3 regions of the Enterococcus sp. M-BR2 genome follow, and region 1 is predicted to be linked to each of the others. Evidence: predicted binding sites of a transcription regulator. Region 1 holds the regulator's gene; each other region holds the start of a gene.
What was found. The regulator LexA, encoded in region 1, represses DNA repair genes until DNA is damaged. The targets are predictions, from matches to a motif close to CNAACANNTGTTNG.
Positions count from the first base shown of each region.

Region 2: a site for LexA is predicted at 1,601-1,614, ahead of dinB (DNA polymerase IV). Genes of this name have one in related genera too.
Region 3: a site for LexA is predicted at 3,082-3,095, ahead of AC1F25_RS13010 (Y-family DNA polymerase). Genes of this name have one in related genera too.

Region 1 is NZ_CM152743.1:945,979-950,241, forward strand. Features, by position in the region: gene tkt (transketolase) at 165-2,162, opposite strand; gene AC1F25_RS04610 (DUF896 family protein) at 2,264-2,515, opposite strand; gene lexA (transcriptional repressor LexA) at 2,662-3,285, shown strand; gene AC1F25_RS04620 (hypothetical protein) at 3,463-3,681, shown strand; gene AC1F25_RS04625 (adenine phosphoribosyltransferase) at 3,896-4,263, opposite strand, start outside.
Region 2 is NZ_CM152743.1:1,447,046-1,451,308, reverse strand. Features, by position in the region: gene AC1F25_RS07080 (PSP1 domain-containing protein) at 1-248, shown strand, start outside; gene AC1F25_RS07075 (DNA replication initiation control protein YabA) at 241-588, shown strand; gene rsmI (16S rRNA (cytidine(1402)-2'-O)-methyltransferase) at 657-1,529, shown strand; gene dinB (DNA polymerase IV) at 1,638-2,759, shown strand; gene nrdG (anaerobic ribonucleoside-triphosphate reductase activating protein) at 2,813-3,415, opposite strand; gene nrdD (anaerobic ribonucleoside-triphosphate reductase) at 3,972-4,263, opposite strand, start outside.
Region 3 is NZ_JBWQXK010000001.1:129,333-133,595, reverse strand. Features, by position in the region: gene AC1F25_RS13025 (LacI family DNA-binding transcriptional regulator) at 1-877, shown strand, start outside; partial or broken gene AC1F25_RS13020 (transposase) at 1,182-1,562, opposite strand; partial or broken gene AC1F25_RS13015 (IS30 family transposase) at 1,956-2,910, shown strand; gene AC1F25_RS13010 (Y-family DNA polymerase) at 3,124-4,263, shown strand, end outside.

The sequences.
Region 1 (4,263 bases):
TTCTCAAGAAACACAAACTAATCCGAAGAATTCTTTGTTTTGTCATTTAAATGTAATATAAAAGAAAACGAAAAGTAACATTGATTTATTCTTACCACCACATAAAAAACAGCTGCCTCCAACTTGCAGACAGCTGTCTTTATCATTCAAACAATGATTGGTGTCTATGATAATTGATTGTACGTATTCACAACATTTTCTACTGTAAATCCAAACTCTTCTAAAATTTTAGCACCAGGAGCAGATGCACCGAAATGATCGATGGTAATCGTTGTTCCTTCTGTACCCACATAGCGTTCCCATCCGAATGATGCAGCAGCTTCGATCGCCACGCGTTTCTTCACTGCTTTAGGAAGTACGCTTTCTTTGTATTCAGAAGATTGTTTTTCAAACAGGTCGAAGCTTGGCATAGAGACAACAGAAACATCTTTCCCGTTTTCTGCCAATTCTTTTTGAGCTTTCACGGCTAAATCAACTTCAGAGCCAGTTGCAATCAAAATACCTTCTGGTGTTTCTCCTTTAGCTGGAGAAAGAACGTATGCGCCTTTTTTGACCATTTCATCTGCTACTTCTTTTGTAGAAGGCAATACAGGAAGGTTTTGGCGGCTCAATACAAGGATAGTAGGCGCATCACTAGTCTCCATCGCCACTTTCCAAGCAGCACGTGTTTCATTTCCGTCTGCTGGACGAATCACTTGGACACCAGGCATGCAACGAACAGAAGCTAATTGTTCAATCGGTTCGTGTGTTGGTCCGTCTTCTCCGACAGCAACGGAGTCATGTGTCAAAACGTAAACAACAGGCGTATGTTGAATCGCTGCTAAACGAACAGCTGGTCTTAGGTAATCGACAAAGACAAAGAATGTTCCGCCATAGATACGAGTTCCGCCATGAAGTTGGATACCATTCATAGCCGAAGCCATCGCAAATTCGCGAACGCCAAACCAGATGTTACGTCCTTCATAATGTTCAGGAGTAAAATCTTTATCAGCAGCTACCATTGTATTATTGGAACCTGATAAATCTGCTGAACCACCCCAGAAACTTGGTATAGCTTTCGATAATTCTTGGATGACTTCTTTACTTGAAACACGGCTTGCTTGACTGCTTCCCACTTCATAAGTTGGCAATTCTGCATCCCAGTTTTCTGGCAGTTTTCCATCAAAGGCATCTTCAAATTGTTGTGCTAATTCAGGATAAGCTTTTTTATAATTGGCAAACATTTCATTCCACGCATCTTCAGCTTTTTGTCCTTCTTCTATCATTGTTTGATGGAAGCGGGCAGCTACTTCTTCGGGAACAGTGAAGTCTGGATAATCCCATCCGTAAACTTCTTTAGCCATCTTGATACCATCTTCACCAAGAGGAGCACCATGAACAGCAGATGTTCCTTCTTTAGGAGCACCGTAGCCGATGACTGTTTTTACTTCGATCAACGTTGGTTTATCTGTTTCAGCTTTTGCTTCTTCAATCGCTTTAGAGATTGCTTCTAGGTCATTTCCGTCTTTCACTAAGATATGTTGCCAGCCATATGCTTCATAACGAGCACCAACATTTTCTGTGAACGCTTTTGAAGTTGGACCATCTAATGAAATATCGTTTGAATCATATAAAACGATTAATTTACCTAACTTCATATGACCTGCCATCGAACTTGCTTCTTGAGAGACTCCTTCCATCAAGTCTCCATCCCCACAAATTGCATACGTATAGTGATCCATTACGTTGAAGTTTTCTTTGTTATAAGTGGCTGCAAGATGTGCTTCTGCCATCGCCATACCAACAGCCATTGCAATTCCTTGGCCTAATGGGCCTGTAGTAGCTTCTACACCATCTGTATGATGGACTTCAGGATGTCCCGGTGTCTTAGAATCCCATTGACGGAATTGTTTCAAATCATCAATTGTCACTTGATAGCCAGCTAAATGAAGTAAACTATATAACATTGCTGACCCATGTCCTGCTGAAAGTATGAAACGGTCGCGATCAGCCCAATTTTTCGATGTCGTTGGATTTACTTTCAGGTGTTTTGTCCATAACGCATATGCCATAGGTGCTGCGCCCATCGGCAATCCAGGATGTCCTGAGTTTGCTTTTTGGACTGCTTCAATACTTAATGTACGAATTGTGTTAACGCCAAGTTGGTCAATTTTGTCAAACAAAATAACCCCTCCTATTAATTTAGGTTTTTTTTACCTTTATTTCTTACACTCTCATTCTATAAGATGTCAAACGAAAAAGCAATCATTTTCAGTATTTTTTACTAAAAGTTGTCATTTCGGTTGTGTAAGCCTTTTTTCTTTTGGATTTCTTTTAATTTTTCCGGGGTCACGTCATTGCCCTCAGGATCGACGACTTTCATTCCTTCGATATGATGACGCATACCGGAACGAAAAGCTTCCAAATACTCTTTACGCAAGTTGATTTGTTCTTGTTCTTCGGCTTTCGAGAGACCATTTTCCTTCTTTTTACGTGCAAGTTCATTGATCCGCTCTATTTTTTCAGGTGACAGCATGCTCAGCCCTCCTTTTACTCTCCTTCATATTATATAAAAACTGAAAAAAAAACAACTAGATAAACTAAATAAAATACGAACATTCGTTTGATTTAGCGCTTTTTATATGGTACTATTTATTTATCAAGTGAAAGAAGGTGTACCTTGTGGCCCGACAAACTGAATCAAGACAAATTGAAGTCTTACGTTATATCCATGAACAAGTAACCCAAAAAGGATACCCGCCAACTGTCCGTGAAATCGGGGAAGCTGTTCAGCTTTCTTCTACTTCTACTGTTCACGGTCATCTTGCACGGCTTGAAAAAAAAGGGTTTATCCAAAGAGATCCGACGAAACCTCGTGCAATCGAGTTGACAAAACAAGGTTTAGAAAAGATTGGGATTCGTCCAACAACTATTCCAGTACTTGGCGTAGTAACAGCTGGAGAACCAATTTTAGCAGTAGAGGATGCTTCGGACTTCTTTCCGATCCCTCCTAATCTTTCTTCTGAAGAAGGCAGTCTCTTTATGCTGACGATTCGTGGAGATAGTATGATCAATGCTGGAATTTTGGATGGCGACAACGTGATCGTTCGGAAGCAGGAAACTGCACAAAACGGTGATATCGTCATTGCAATGACTGCAGAGGATGAAGCGACTTGCAAACGATTCTATAAAGAAAAAAACTACTTCCGTCTTCAACCTGAAAACGACTTACTCGAACCAATCATTTTAGATCAAGTATCTATATTAGGACGAGTAGTAGGGCTTTATCGTAGTCATATCTATTAATTAGTACTAAAAAAGAAATTTTTTAAAACCGAGTTTGAGACCATTGTCTCAAACTCTTTTTTCGCCCAAGTTCTTCTTCTTTCAAATTTTTATCGCTTCCCTCTTTACAAACCGAACAAATATTCGTATACTAAATATACGAACAATTGTTCGCATAAATTAACGAGGTGAGAATTCATGAAATCAATGAGACGTCTTGGCTTAGTATTAACTGTTTTGTTTTTAGGTATTATTATTGGTAATTTCGGCATACGTCCAGCTTTACTTGTGTTTGTTCCGTTATTTACTTTGTGGTTTATGTTGTGGGATGAAAAGAAGTACCGTCAATCTGAGCGGCGCAGAATTCATGAAGATCATTTCTATCATGAACCCTACTACAGATCCAGGCAATCATAATGAGGATTGACTGCTAATTGTTCAAAAGACAAAAAGTTAAACTTTTACGAGGGTGTGACAAAAAATGGTCACATCCTTTTTTTCGAACTTTTACTGGACTTTGACTGGCTCCATTTATAAAAAAATAGCGACCCTCAAGCGTCAGAGTGCCTATCTGACTTTTGAGGGTCGCTTCAAAATCGCTTCTTTATAAATTATAAATCGCTTTTTCTGCTTAATATTCCATTAATGTAATAATGTCGTATCCTTTGATTTTGTCGCGTCCATGGAGATCCATCAATTCGATTAAAAATGCGCAGCCTACGACTACACCACCTAATTGTTCGATCAGTTCGATTGTCGCTTTGATCGTTCCACCTGTAGCCAGCAAATCGTCACAAATCAGCACACGCTGACCTGGTTTAATGGCATCCTTATGCAATGTCAATGTATCTGTTCCATATTCTAATCCATAAGTCACTTCGATGGTTTCTCGAGGTAATTTTCCTTTTTTGCGGACTGGTGCAAAACCGACTCCTAACTCATAAGCAACAGGACATCCTACGATGAACCCACGTGCTTCTGGTCCAACTACCATATCAA
Region 2 (4,263 bases), 500 kb from region 1:
AAATTTCCGGTTTATGCGGACGCTTGATGTGCTGTCTACAATATGAGAGCGAAGAATACGAGACAGCAAAAAAAGAACTCCCTGACTTTGGAAAAGTAATTGTTACACCTGATGGTAAAGGGAAAGTCGTAGGGTTGAATCTGCTTAGCCGTATCGTTAGTATTCGGCTGACTGGACGGGAAAATCCTGTCGAATATGAATGGGATGAATTGAAAGAATTTATCCAAGTAGGTGAGATAAATGGATAAGAGATCATTATACGACGGATTGAATCAGTTAGAATCAGAGTTGAGAAATACATTAACAGAACTTGTTGAAATGAAGCATGCTTTGCATGAGATCGTAGAAAAAAATACGACTTTGGAGATGGAAAATCAACGCTTGCGAGAACATCTTCGGGAATTGAATCAAGTTGCACAAGCTCCAGCTGAAAATGTGAAGCAAGAACTTTCCAAGTCTCGTATGAATCTTGAAAAAATTTATGAAGAAGGCTTCCATGTCTGCTACGATTTATATGGATCAAGACGGGACAATGACGAGCCTTGTGCGTTTTGTCTAGAAGTGATCTATCGCGAAAGCGGTCGATGATCAATAACAAGAGGAGACTGGAGCGGAGAAAGACTGCTCCAGTTTTTTTATTAAGGAGATTGTGACAGATGTATAATCAAAAAAGTTTCAAAGGAAATCCAGTATACGGGAATTTATATCTTGTACCAACGCCAATCGGAAATCTAGAAGATATGAGCTACAGAAGTATTCGTATGCTACAAGAAGCAGACCTTATCGCAAGCGAAGATACGCGTAATACACAAAAATTATTGAATTATTTCGAGATTCATACGCCCCAAAAAAGTTTACATGAACATAATTATAAAGAACGTGTCCCTCAATTGATTGCTTTGTTAAAAGAAGGAAAAACGATTGCTCAAGTCAGTGATGCAGGAATGCCTTCCATCAGCGATCCTGGACATGAGCTAGTTTTAGCTTGTATAAAAGAAGGGATTTCTGTGATCTCTATCCCAGGACCTACAGCTGGGATGACGGCTTTGATTGCTTCAGGGTTAGTGCCTCAACCATTTTTATTTTATGGCTTCCTTCCACGCAAGAAAAAAGAACAGAAAGAAACATTGGAAAAACTAAAAGAACAAACAGCTACGCTGATTTTCTATGAGTCACCTTATCGAATCACAGCTACGTTGACGAATTTCTTAGACATTTTTGGTAATCGCCAAGTCGTTTTGTGTCGAGAATTGACAAAGATCCATGAAGAATACCTTAGAGGAAGTACAGAAGAACTACTTGCATATATCGAAGAACATCCAGTAAAGGGGGAATGTTGTCTGCTTGTAGAAGGAAATTTGTTTGAAACGGCAGGGACAGAAGTGGATGAAGAGCAGGGAACCTTAAAAGAACAGGTAGAAGCAAAGATTGCATCAGGCGAAAAGCCAAATGCTGCTATCAAAGCAGTAGCGCTTAAAAATGGACTGAAAAAACAAGAAGTTTACCGTCAATATCACGAATTAGGCTGAAATAGTATAAGTAGTATACAATGAAGCGACAATGTGGAAAACAGCTACTAACTTCTCAAATCTCTTGAACGCGAACGAACGTTCCTGTATAATAGCTAAGAGGTGAGGATGATGGAGCTGCAATTTCCTTTACATAATGATACATCAAGAAAAATCATTCATATCGATATGGATGCTTTTTTCGCTTCTGTTGAAGAACGAGATCATCCTGAGTTTCGTGGGCACCCATTAGTAATTGCTAGACATCCCAGTGACACTGGTGGGCGTGGAGTAGTGACTACGGCAAATTATGAAGCAAGAAAATTCGGAATTCATTCAGCAATGAGTGCACAAAAAGCGTATGAGCTTTGCCCGCAAGCCATCTTTAAGCCTGGCGACCATCATAAATACAGCGAGATTTCCAAACAAGTACGGGAAGTATTCTATCATTATACAGACATTGTGGAACCAGTTAGTATCGATGAAGCGTATCTTGATGTGACCGAAAACAAAATCAATTGCAAGTCAGCCATCAAAATTGCTCGAATGATCCAGGCAGATATTTGGGAAAGAGTCCAGCTAACATGTTCTGCGGGAGTAAGTTACAATAAGTTTTTGGCCAAATTAGCATCAGACTATCAAAAACCTAGAGGAATCACAGTAGTTGCACCTCAAGATGCTGTGCCATTTTTAAAAACTTTGCCAATTGAAAAATTTCATGGAGTAGGGAAGAAAACTGTACCTAGAATGCATGAGTTAGGAATTTATACAGGAAAAGACCTATATGAATGCACAGAAATGACGTTGATTCGAAATTTTGGAAAAATGGGCTATTCTCTTTATCGTAAAGTGAGAGGAATCCATGATTCTCCAGTAAATGTTACAAGAGAGCGAAAATCTGTGGGAAAAGAGCATACGTATGGACAGCCATTGCAAACGGAGGAAGCCGTGCTGGCTCAGTTGCGCCAACTAGCCGAAAAAGTAGAAGAAGCACTGAGAAGAGTCCAAAAACATGGGAAAACAGTGGTTTTGAAGGTCAGGTACACCGATTATTCTACTGTGACCAAAAGAGTGACATTGCCAGAATACATCTATAAAAAAGAAGCGCTCTTTTATCAAGCAAGTCTTATATGGGAGGAAATCTTGGGAGTAGAAAAAGGGATCCGATTGTTAGGAATCACCTTGACGAATCTTGACCCGATGACCTATGAAAATATCGTTCTTCCGTTATGGGGAAATCAAGAAATATAAAAACAGCTTTGAGAGTTGAAAATGGAAATCCGTTTTCTCTCTCAAAGCTGTTTTTATATCAAGTCTTGTTTTTTGATTTGTTCATAGGTTTCTGTTGCATCCGTACATTTTTCCCAAATCATAACTTGGTTGGATTCTAAAGATTTTTGGACATCAATGATTCGCTGGTTGCTGCTTCCTCGAAATTGTAGTTTTAGGTCACGTTTGCTCAATTCAAAGCGTCCGTCAACAAGGATATCGATTTGCGAAAGGAGTTCTAATTTATCTTCTGAATCTTGTAGCAATTCATCAAAGGTATAGCCTGTCCATGACCAGATATCTTTTGTCGTACCGAACTCTTTTCGGATACGTCGTACTACTTGCAAGCAAACATCTGTATTCAAAAAAGGCTCGCCGCCCAATAAAGTCAGTCCTTGTACGTAATCGTTGCGCAAGTCAGCGATGATTTGTTCTTCTAATTCAGGTGTGAATGGTTTGCCATATCGAAAATTTTGTGCCGCTTTGTTGAAGCAACCTTCGCAGGCGAATAAGCAGCCACTAACGTAAAGACTGTTACGGACACCTTCACCATCGACAAAATTAAACGGTTTGTAGTCAGCAATATAGTTTTGACTGTAGTCTTTTGCTAACCATTCTTTTGGTTTTGGATTTCTCATAAAAAAACTTCTTTCATTTAAGGTTCAAAGATATAGCTATTGAAGATAAAATCCACTCGACCATATAAATAAGAACAAACTGACCTAAATCCATTGTTCAAGAAAGCTTGTTCTTATTTTGATAGAGGGCGTTCAAAGATACAAAGCCATCGAAAGAGGGTGGTGAAAAAAGACTTGTCACAGCCTCTTATTCTGAATAAACGGTGTTCAAAAGCCAGTTTCTCGGTATTAAGTTCAATTTATGCAAAAATGTGGAAAGCCATTTTCACAAAATTTTTCTTAATACTCAAAACTAAGCGGCTTTTCACAACCTCTCAATAAACGGTGTTCAAAAGCCAGTTTCTCGGTATTAAGTTCAATTTATGCAAAAATGTGGAAAGCCATTTTCACAAAATTTTTCTTAATACTCGAAACTAAGCGGCTTTTTCACAACCTCTGATAAACGGTCTTCAAAAGCTTGCATCTGTGGTAATAAGCCCAACTAAACGAAAAATATGAGGAGCTATTTTTGTTTAGCTGTTCTTATTACTTGATGCAGGACAGCTTTTTCACAACCTCATTTCATGTGTTTCACACGTGAGGAAATTTCTTTGTGGCGACCATGTACCATCGGACGAGCTTGTGGATTTCCTAAATAGCCACAAGTACGTTTGACTACATCACATGTTTTTGGGTCATGATTTCCACATTCTGGACATTCGAATCCTCGTTCTGTTGGTTTGAAATCACCTTCAAAACCACATTGGTAGCAATGGTCAATTGGCGTATTCGTACCAAGATACCCGATTTTATCATATGCAAAATCCCATACAGCTTCTAAGGCTTTCGGGTTTTGTTGGAGCATAGGG
Region 3 (4,263 bases), on a different replicon from region 1:
ATCAGAAAAAACAAAACAAAAAGTTCATGAAGCTATGAAAACTCTTGGTTATAAACCAAATAATTTAGCACGTGGACTTCAAGGAAAGTCACCTCAGCTTATTGGTCTTATTTTTCCTAATATTAGTAATATCTTTTACTCTGAACTCATTGAGTATCTTGAAATCGAGTTATTTAAACATGGATATAAAACGATTATTTGCAATAGTCAAAATGATCCTGCTAAAGAGAGAGAATACATTGAAATGCTTGAAGCCAACCAAGTTGATGGCATAATCTCATCAAGCCATAATCTTGGAATTGCTGATTATGAGCGTGTGAGAGCACCTATTGTTGCTTTTGATAGAAATTTAGCTCCTAATGTTTCCATTGTTTCTTCAGATAACTTTGAAGGGGGAAAACTTGCAGCTAAGACTTTACAAAAAAATGGTTGTCAAAATACCATTATGATTACAGGAAATGATAACACGGATTCTCCCACAGAATTACGTGTACTAGGTTTTTCTTTTCAAAATCCAAATGGAAAAATTTTCAAAATTCCTAATAATCTGTCTACTATCCGTCGTGAAATGGAAATAAAGTCAACTATTATAAATCACAAACCAGATGGTATTTTTGTTTCTGATGATTTAACAGCCATTCTCACTATGAAAATTGCTCATCAACTTAAACTTAATATCCCAGAAGATTTAAAAATTATTGGATACGATGGTACCTCTTTCATTGAGAAATTTTTCCCACAATTGACAACAATAAGACAACCAATTGATGAAATTGCAAGTCTTATTGTGGATATTCTTCTGAAAAAAATTAAAGGCGAAAAGACAAATAAGGATTATATTTTACCAATCTCAATACTTTCTGGAGGAAGTATTTAACGTCAAATTAATTTTTTAATGTCTATAAAATTCGTTAGAAAATACAATTTATAGATATCCAATTGATTTGTAAACAAAAAGGAGTTGTCAACTAAGCCACTCCTTTTTGTTGTAATTTTTCCCAATAAGAAAGTCTACTACTTTAGGAAGATAATAGTAAGATAGAAATGTTGCCCCCAAAATTATTATCCAGCTGGATATAATTAATCAAATAAAAAGGATCAAAAATGTAGTGACCCCCAAAAGTTAGACTTTTTTGGAGTGGAGAAATCCACTCTTTTTTTCATGCTCTAAAATGATATTTTTACACAACCGTAACGGTTGTTTTACGAAATTGGACGGGACTTTGCCAGTTTAATTTCTGTTTTATCCGTTCATTATTGTAGTAATAGATATAGCTATCGATGGCTGATTTTAATTCCTCGAAACAGTTATAAACTTTCCCGTGAAAAATCTCTTGTTTTAATAAGCCAAAAAAATTCTCCATAAGTGAATTATCTAAGCAGTTCCCTTTCCGAGACATGCTTTGAAAGATTTTGTACTCCTTCAATTTGTTTCTATAAGCTTTCATTTGATACGCCCAACCTTGATCTGAGTGAAACGTACGACGATAGGGACAATCGTTAGTGGTCTGGATAGCTTCCTCCAAACCTTCCATTACCGCACGTGTTTCTGAATGGTGGTAGCGACCGATTTGAACGGCTAGGGCGGAAATACGGTGCAAATGCACGGTGGTTTCATGCAATGCTTACAGGGCGTATTTTGTAAGGGTATGTAACGGAGATAATCCCGACGGTAATGGATGTGAGAGGCCAAGCCGACGCTGACGGTAGGGCAAACAAACATAGTTGCACTCTAGCGATCGTTATTTATTTTTAACGGTCAAACTAGGGTACAACTATGCTTAAAACACTTCGCCTCAACTTCTGGTAGCAAAAGTGATTTTGAAAGTCAAAATATTTTTTATGAGTTATTTATAATTCGCCGTTTGTATAATTAAGCGAGACAAATAAAAAAGCCATTTATGTTACACTCAAATTGTAATACCCGCTAAAGCATACAAGGAGAGTGAACATAAATGACTTATACCCATCTTACACCAAACGAGCTTGTAATGATAGAAGCATATTTTCATCAAGAAACTCCGGTTGCTATCGTTGCGAAGCAGCTTAAACGTGGACGCCAAACAATTTACAATGTCTATAACTTTCTCAAATGTGGTGGAACAGCACTTGAATACTTTGAACAATACAAAGAAAATAAGCGACGTTGTGGGAGAACCGAAATCATTTTTCCTGCTGAGGAAAAAGAATACATTGCAAAAAGATCAACTGAAGGTTGGACCCCAGACGTCATTATTGGCCGTGCAGAGCGAACCTTCTCTTGTTCAGTAAGTACCCCTCTATCGCCGGTTTAAGACGGGAGAATTCAATGTTTTACATTTACCGATGCAAGGAAAACGAAAACCAAATGGTTATAAGGAAAAACGTGGAAAACAGACATTCAAAAGAAATATTTCTGAACGTAAAAAAGATTATGTCGTTTTCGAAGAAGAATTTGGACATTTAGAGGGTGATACGATTGTCGGCATCCACCATAAAAGTGTCGTCATCACACTCGTTGAGCGACTTTCAAAAGCCATTATCGCCTTGAAACCAGAAGGCCGTAAGGCAGTTGATATTGAAAATTCGATTAATGAATGGCTTCAATCCGTACCCAAAAATCTTTTCAAATCAATTACCTTTGATTGTGGAAAAGAATTCTCTAATTGGAAAAGTATTAGTAATACGAATGATATTGATATTTATTTCGCAGACCCAGGAACGCCTTCCCAACGGGGATTAAATGAACATTCAAACGGACTCCTCCGAAAAGATGGACTACCAAAAGAAATGGACTTCAACCAAGTCAATCAAGGATTCATCTCATCCGTTGCGTCCAAAAGAAACCATATCCCTAGAAAATCACTAAATTACCAAACACCATTAGAAGTTTTTTTGAGTTACGTAAATGGAAAGTTTTGTCTCGCTTAATTTGACAAATAATAGTATTATAAGAAAAGCTAAGAATGATAATTAATCGATTTTCAAAATATATAATAAAAAGATACAATGAGTTAACTATACAAATCAAAAGAAGAAGTAGGGGGATAGCATACCTATGCTTCTTTTTTTATGTATTTAGCTATTTCTTCTTTACAATATCGAACATATGTTTGTATAATGTGAAAGAATGGAGTGTTATTTATGATGGATTATTCAAAAGAGCCAGTAAATGATTACTTTTTAATCGATATGAAAAGCTTTTACGCAAGTGTCGAATGTATAGAAAGAAATTTAGATCCATTAACAACAGAACTTGTTGTTATGAGTCGATCTGATAATACTGGTTCAGGATTGATATTAGCTTCTTCTCCTGAAGCAAAAAAGCGGTATGGTATTACAAATGTGAGTAGACCACGTGACTTACCACAACCATTTCCTAAAACACTACACGTTGTTCCACCACGTATGAACCTATATATCAAGCGAAATATGCAGGTAAATAATATTTTCAGAAGATATGTGGCTGATGAAGATCTACTGATTTACTCGATCGATGAATCAATCTTAAAAGTGACCCGATCACTGAATCTTTTTACGACTGAAGGAACACGAAGTCAGCGAAGGAAGAAGCTCGCTCAAATGATCCAAGAACGTATTAAAGAAGAGTTAGGTTTGATTGCTACGGTAGGCGTCGGCGATAATCCCCTTTTGGCTAAACTAGCCTTAGACAATGAAGCAAAGCATAATGAAGGATTTATTGCGGAATGGACGTACGAAAACGTTCCTGAAAAAGTATGGAATATTCCTGAAATGACGGACTTTTGGGGCATTGGCTCTCGAATGAAGAAAAGACTCAATCAGATGGGAATTATGAGCATTAGAGATCTTGCTAACTGGAATCCATACACCATTAAGAGCCGTTTAGGTGTGATTGGCTTACAGCTATACTTTCATGCAAATGGTATTGATCGAACTGATATAGCAATCCCACCAGAACCGACAAAAGAAAAGTCCTATGGTAATTCACAAGTGTTGCCACGTGATTATACTAGAAGAAATGAAATCGAGCTGGTTGTAAAAGAAATGGCGGAACAAGTAGCCATTCGTATCAGACAGCATAATTGTAAAACAGGATGTGTCCATTTAAACATTGGTACATCGATCTTAGAAACGAGACCAGGGTTCTCACACCAGATGAAAATCCCTATCACAGACAATACAAAGGAATTGCAGAATTATTGTCTTTTCTTGTTTGATAAGTATTATGAAGGACAAGAAGTCCGCCACGTCGGAATCACTTACAGCAAGCTATTTTATACTGATTCGCTTCAGCTGGATTTA